Mesorhizobium onobrychidis: one gene and its partner. Each later gene encodes a partner of the first gene's protein in a complex. Links are inferred from orthologs where the notes say so. Each region holds a gene or a part of one and is shown on either strand. Other genes may lie near its edges.

Region 1 (3,330 bases):
CCCGCGGCCGCTGTTCCTGATTTCCGGCATGATCAACACCAAAGACCAGAGCGGCTATTTCAGCGCCTTCAAGGGGTTGGTGCGGCATGTCTACACGGTGCCGGTGAGCCTCAGCGAGGCCAGCGTGCCGAATGACGAACTGGCGATCCGCGCCGTCGAGGCGGGCCTCTCGGCCGAACCGGTGAGCTCCGTCGCCAATGCGCTGATGCTGCTGCGCGACACATGGGACGGACCGCCACCGCGCATCCTGATCAGCGGCTCGCTCTATCTGGCCGGCGCGGTGCTGGCCGAAAACGGCACACCGCCGGTTTGAGGCGCGTGTTCACCAGGGCACGATGACGCGGACTTCGTCAGATCACCGCGAGGAGCCAGTCATGATCAAGGTAAAGCAGCTCGCTCACGTTTGCATCTTCGCGGATGACCTCGAAGCGACGCGAAGCTTCTATCGGGACGTCCTCGGCATGGACACCCAGTTCAACTTCCTGCGCGACGGCAAGATTTTGGGTTTCTACCTCAATTGCGGCAGCCGCAGCCACATCGAGGTGTTCCGGAAAGATGGGGCCAGCTATAGCGACTTGAACCAGATCAACCACTTCTGCCTCGAAGTGGAAAACATTGACGCCGCGATCGCCCACGTAAGGTCGAAAGGCGTTGACGTCACTTCAAAGAAACACGCGTGCGATGATACCTACCAGGCATGGATTCGCGATCCTAACGATGTGAAGATAGAACTGTTTGAATATACCGAGAAAAGTGCACAGTTCGTCGGAGGCGATCGTATCGCGGATTGGTGACCGCGGCTCCAGCCTATGGCGGGCTGAGACGGCCTTGGTGAATTACTTCAGCTCGATCTCGATGAAGGCGTACTCGCCTTCATTAGCATTGATGACGTCATGCTCCACGCCCTCCTTGCGGAAATAGGGCGCCCCCTTCTTCATTTCGGCGAAGGATTCGCCGTCCTTAGTCAGGAGCTTGAGCTTGCCGTCCATCAGCGGCACGATGACATAATCGTGGCCATGACGGTGCCAGCCGGTGTTGTCGCCTGGGGCGAAGCGGTATTCGGTGACGATGACGCGCTCATTGTCGATGAAGACGGTGGCCTTGGCGGATCCGGTCATGTCGTTCTCCTGCTTTAAGCCAGACAAGAGCATGAGGCGGCAAGTGGCGAGTGCCAGGGCGGACCAGCGCATGACCCAGAAAATCGGATTCGATTTTCTGGGTCATGCGCAAATCAAGTGCTACAGCGTCCTTTGTGCGTCCAAGAGGACGCGCGGCGCTGTAGATGACACAAAAAAGCCCGGCGCGAGGGCCGGGCTTGTCTGCGGATTATCTGCCAGATCAGGCGAGATTGCCGTTGATCCAGTGCGACAGCGCCGTCTTCGGCGCGGCGCCGACCTTCATGTCGGCCATTTCGCCGCCCTTGAAGATCATCAGCGTCGGGATCGAGCGCACACCGAACTGCGCGGCAAGCTCGGGATTCTCGTCGATGTTGAGCTTGGCGATCTTGACCTTGCTGCCGAGCTCGATGGCGATGTCTTCCAGCGCCGGCGCGATCATCTTGCACGGGCCGCACCATTCCGCCCAGAAATCGACCACGACCGGCTCCTTGGCATCAAGTACATCGGTCTGGAAATTGCTCTTGTCGACCTTGACGGTGGCCATGCGAAAATCCTTTCGAGAGTTATTGTCGCACCAAAGGTGGTGGTGGTCGCGCCCTTCTTCAAGCAGCTGTTGTGTCACGCTCCCGTGAGTCGGGCAAGGGCGTCGTCCATGACCACCGGCGGCAGCTCGATCAGCCGCGGCGCTTCCGTGAACAGCAGCGCCGCCGAGACCTCATGCCGGGGATAAAGCGGCTGGAGCAGCGCGCGATAGAGCGCCAGCTGCAGGACATAGGCCGGTGGAACGTCCGACAGAGTTGCAGGCGCCGGCCGGTTGGTCTTGTAGTCGACGATCGACACCTTGCCTGATGTGACCGCCAGCCGGTCGATCTTGCCGGAGATCGAGCGCAGCTTGCCCTTGACCTCCAAGCTGCCCATGACCGCGACTTCAGCGCGTGAATTCGGCGCAAACAGCTGATCGAAACGGCTGTCGGCAAGGATCGCTGTCACCGAGGCCAAGGCCTTGTCGCGCTCGCTTTCAGGCCATTGCGCCCCGGCGCGCCTGAGATAGCGTTCCGCGGCATCGCGGCGTTCGGCCTCAGCAATGCCGGGCAGCATCTGCAGCAATTTGTGCAGCGCCAGCCCCCGCATCACGGCAAAGCCAGGCTCCGCCTCGGTGTCAAGCACCGGCGAGCCGGTGTCGATCACCGCTTGCTTGGCCTCGTCGATCAGCGCCGAGGCGCCGGACGGCGACAGCGGTCGCGGCAGATCCTCGAACGGCGGCAAGGGCTGGAACAGGGTCTTCGGCAACGGCTCGAACTGTTGCGCCTGCCGCGCCTCTTCGGCGGCCGCCTGTGCGACCGGCGGCAATTTTGTCATGTGAAACCGATGCACGGTCTCGCCGGTGGCAGGGTGCTGCCGCTCCGTGCTTTCGGGGGCGCCGACCAGCGCGCGACTGACGATCGAATGCCAGGTGCCGGCGTTCGGCGCCCGCTTGCCGTGATAGCCGCAGACGATCAGCCGATCCTCGGCGCGGGTCATGCCGACATAGAGCAGCCGGCGGTATTCGTCGTCGGCCAGTTCGCGGGCGCGGACCGATGCGGCCCGTGAAAATCCATTGGCGACATCGCTGGCCGAACGCCAGAGATAGCCCTTGCCGCCCCAGTGTTTGCCCGAGCCATCGAACGGCATCAGTCTCGGCAGATGCTGGTCGCTGAACGGGGCGGAACCGCCATCGACCAGGAACACGACAGGCGCCTCCAGGCCCTTGGCGGCATGCACGGTCATGACGCGAACCTCGTCGCGGGTCTGGTCCATTTCGCGCTTGATCTCGGGGCCGGCATTCTCCAGCGTCGACAGGAAGGATTCCAGCCCCGGCAGGCCGGTCCGCTCCTCGGCCAGGCAGAAGCTCAGAAACTCGTCGAGGATGTCGCCGGCCTCCGGCCCGAGCCGCGCGATCATCTTATTGCGCAAGCCATCGCGGGCGAGAGCCGCGGCATAGAATTCGAACACCGGCTTGAATGCGGCTTCATCGGACCATGTGTCGAGTTGGGCAACGATTGCGGCCAAAGCGGCGCTTTCGCCGGCTTGCTGCCTGAGCGAAGCGATCAACGAGAGACCGGGCGGCCGCTCGCCCGCCAGCGCGAAAAGCGTCTCTTCCGAAACATCGAAAATCGGGCTGCGCAGCACGGCGGCAAGCGACAGATCGTCCTCAGGCTGGACAAGAAAGTGG
Region 2 (3,245 bases), 2.1 Mb from region 1 along the record:
ATGATCGTCCGCGATGCAAGGCGGCAAGCGATTTGCAGAAGGTTTAGAATGACCAGCTGCGCGCCTTGGCGATGATGAAATCGCGGAAGACGTGCAGTTTCGCCTGGTTCTTCATCGCATCGGGATAGGCGAAATAGGTGTCGAAGGACGGCACTTCGGTCTCCGGCAGCAACTGCACCAGCCCTGAGTCCTTGCTAACCACATAGTCGGGCAGCATGGCGATGCCGGCACCACCCTGAACCGCGCGCTTGATCGACAATATGTCGTTGATCTGCAGCGTCGGCACCCTTTGCCCGCCTTCGAAATCGCCGACCGTTTCCAGCCAGTTCAATTCCGACAAATGCGCCGGCACCGGCACGCCGAAGGTGACGATGCGATGGCTCTTCAACTCGGCGATCGACGCCGGCTTGCCATACTTGTTGACGTAAGAAGGGGCGGCGTAGAGATGGAAATGCACGGTGAACAGGCGGCGCTGGATGAGATCGGGCTGCTGCGGCTGGCGCAGCCGGATCGCGCAATCCGCTCGGCGCATGGTGAGGTCGAGTTCCTCGTTCGCCAGGATCAACTGCAGGCTGATCTCGGGATAGAGCTCGATGAATTCCTGCACGCGCTCGGTCAGCCAGCCGGCACCGAGCCCCACCGTGGTCGTCACCCTGAGCACGCCGGAGGGCCGGTCCTTGGCCTCGGTCAGCCGCGATTTGATCGTCTCCAGCTTCATCAGCACGTCATGCGCCGTGCGGAACAGCATCTCACCCTGCTCGGTCAGCACCAGGCCGCGGGCATGGCGATTGAACAGCGGCACGCCGACGTCATGTTCGAGCGCGCTGACCTGCCGCGAGATCGCCGATTGCGACAAATGCAGTGTCTCGGCGGCATGGGTGAACGACCCAGCTTCCGCCGCAGCGTGAAACACGCGTAGCTTGTCCCAGTCCAACGCCATGATGCCCCCGTTCTGTTTTCTGGCGTCTGAATGAAAAATCAGGCTTTTGCGCGGCTTTTCTCGGCCGCTTCCCTACTCCGCCGCTTCGCGGTGAACTTCGATCCCGGCGAGGTACTTTTCCGCCTCGAGCGCGGCCATGCAGCCGAGCCCCGCCGCCGTCACCGCCTGGCGGTAGATGTCGTCGGTCACGTCGCCGGCGGCGAATACGCCCGGCACGTCGGTGCAGGTCGAATCCGGCGCCGTCCACAGATAGCCGTTCGGCTTCTGCTTCAGCTTGCCGGCGAACAACTCGACCGCCGGCGCATGGCCGATCGCCACGAACACGCCGTCGACCGTCAGATGCATCTCCTGGCCGGTCACCACATTGCGCAGCTTCAGCCCTTCCACCGACGGCGGCAGCGGCGTCTTGCCGGACTGGCCGTTGATCTCGTCGACGACAGTGTCCCAGATGACGCGGACATTGTCCTTCTTGAACAGCCGCTCGCTGAGGATGCGCTCGGCGCGGAAGTCGCTGCGCCGGTGAATGACCGTCACGCTCTTTGCCAGGTTGGAAAGGTAGAGCGCCTCCTCCACCGCCGAATTGCCGCCGCCGATCACCGCGACATCCTTGCCGCGATAGAAGAAGCCGTCGCAGGTGGCGCAGGCCGATACGCCGAAGCCCATGAAGGTCTGTTCGCTCGGGATGCCCAGCCATTTCGCCTGCGCACCGGTGGCGATGATCAGCGCGTCGGCGGTATAGGTGGTGCCGGAATCGCCCTTGGCGCGGAACGGCCGCACATTGAGGTCGACTTCGGTGATGATGTCATTGATGACGTCGGTGCCGACATGCTCGGCCTGCTTCAGCATTTGTTCCATCAGCCACGGACCCTGGATCGGATCGGCGAAGCCCGGATAGTTTTCGACATCGGTGGTGATCACCAGCTGGCCGCCCTGCTGCAGCCCGGCGACAAGCATCGGCTTCAGCATGGCGCGGGCGGCGTAGATTGCCGCCGTATAGCCGGCAGGGCCGGAGCCGACGATGAGAACGGGGGCGTGCTTGGTGATCATGGACGGGCTTTCACAACAACCGGACGCGAATGAAGCGTCCGGCACAGGGTTCGATATCGGCCCTAATCTAGGTGTTGCAGGCGACGCCAGCAAGACGATCTGGCCTTCGTCCCCGGAAAGCTTCCCCGCAAACAGCCCGATCCATGAACATCTTGCTCGGCGACTGTCCGAAAATCACCGGCTTAGAGACTGTTTCGAAATTCGCTCTGGCGAGTCATATGGTGGTGGTTTCGAGAACCGGCGCGCAGCGGACATTTGGGTCCGTGAGCACCGGAAGCGCAGAAAACGCCATCAGATGGCCGCCAGAGCAGAGTTTCCAAACGGTCTCTGAAGGGATGGAATGGACACAGAAGTGGTTTAATTACAAAATCACGAAAGATTCTTGCGTGAAGCGCCGAAGGTATCCATGCCGCTCAAAGCCGATCTCGATGCCATCGACTGGAAAATCCTGCGCGAGCTTCAGCAAGACGGGCGCATGACCAATGTCGAGCTGTCCGGCCGCGTCGGCATTTCGGCGCCGCCATGCCTGCGTCGCGTCAGGCGGTTGGAAGAGACCGGCATCATCCGCGGCTATCGCGCCTTGCTCAATGCGCCGGCGCTCGGCCTGGATGTCGTCGCCTTCTGCCTTATCGGCCTGCATCACCAGGCCGACGCGGAGCTGAAAACCTTCGCCGAACGCACCCGCGGTTGGCCGATCGTTCGCGACGCCTGGATGGTGTCGGGCGAATCCGACTTTTTGCTGCATTGCGTGGCGAGCGACCTCGGCGCCTTTCAGACCTTCGTCATCGAGGCGTTGGCCTCGGCGCCGAATGTCGACACGGTGCGCACGGCACTGACCATCCGTCGCGTCAAGGACGAGGGCTTGGTAGCTTTCAGCGAAGTGAGAACTTAATCCCGGCCGAGCTCGGCGATGACGTCGCAGAGTTTCCTGTGATCGTTGCCGGTCATCAGCTTGCGCTTCATGAAAGTACCATCGCCAGAAGTCCGATTGAACCTGCCGTTCACCAACCAGCCCTCGCATAGCCCGGCTCGCCATCCGGCTTCCATATCATCGGCCTTGTCGCCGACGATGATTGATCGGCTGATATCCACGCCCAGCAGATCGCGGGCGCGCAGAAGCATGCCCGGATTGGGCTTGCGCATCGGATGATCACCTACTGCCAGTTCACCCGTCCCGCTCGAATGGTAGGCGCAGGCGAGCACCAGATCGATCCGGCAATTCTGTGCTTCGAGAAGTGTCAGCAGCTGAGCATTGACT

The links. The genes of interacting proteins can lie anywhere in the genome.
Region 2: the proteins of trxA (region 1) and trxB are in contact, whole or in part, in a crystal structure (PDB 1F6M), measured with the Escherichia coli proteins. The link is inferred for Mesorhizobium onobrychidis from one-to-one orthologs.

What each region holds. Positions count from the first base shown.
Region 1 is NZ_CP062229.1:376,680-380,009, forward strand. The notes cover bases 1-2,732. They hold trxA (thioredoxin), read right to left. Parts: upstream 1,663-2,732; coding sequence 1,339-1,662; downstream 1-1,338. Other genes in these bases: IHQ72_RS01735 (bifunctional folylpolyglutamate synthase/dihydrofolate synthase), read left to right, coding at 1-313; IHQ72_RS01740 (VOC family protein), read left to right, coding at 375-794; IHQ72_RS01745 (cupin domain-containing protein), read right to left, coding at 837-1,118; addA (double-strand break repair helicase AddA), read right to left, coding at 1,737-2,732. In the rest of the region: more of addA, read right to left, coding at 2,733-3,330. UniProt on the Escherichia coli protein: Participates in various redox reactions through the reversible oxidation of its active center dithiol to a disulfide and catalyzes dithiol-disulfide exchange reactions.
Region 2 is NZ_CP062229.1:2,478,462-2,481,706, reverse strand. What follows is about bases 1-2,946. They hold trxB (thioredoxin-disulfide reductase), read right to left. Parts: upstream 1,988-2,946; coding sequence 1,013-1,987; downstream 1-1,012. Other genes in these bases: IHQ72_RS12425 (D-glycero-alpha-D-manno-heptose-1,7-bisphosphate 7-phosphatase), read right to left, coding at 2,876-2,946; IHQ72_RS12430 (Lrp/AsnC family transcriptional regulator), read left to right, coding at 2,394-2,879; IHQ72_RS12440 (LysR family transcriptional regulator), read right to left, coding at 44-940. Also shown: more of IHQ72_RS12425, read right to left, coding at 2,947-3,245.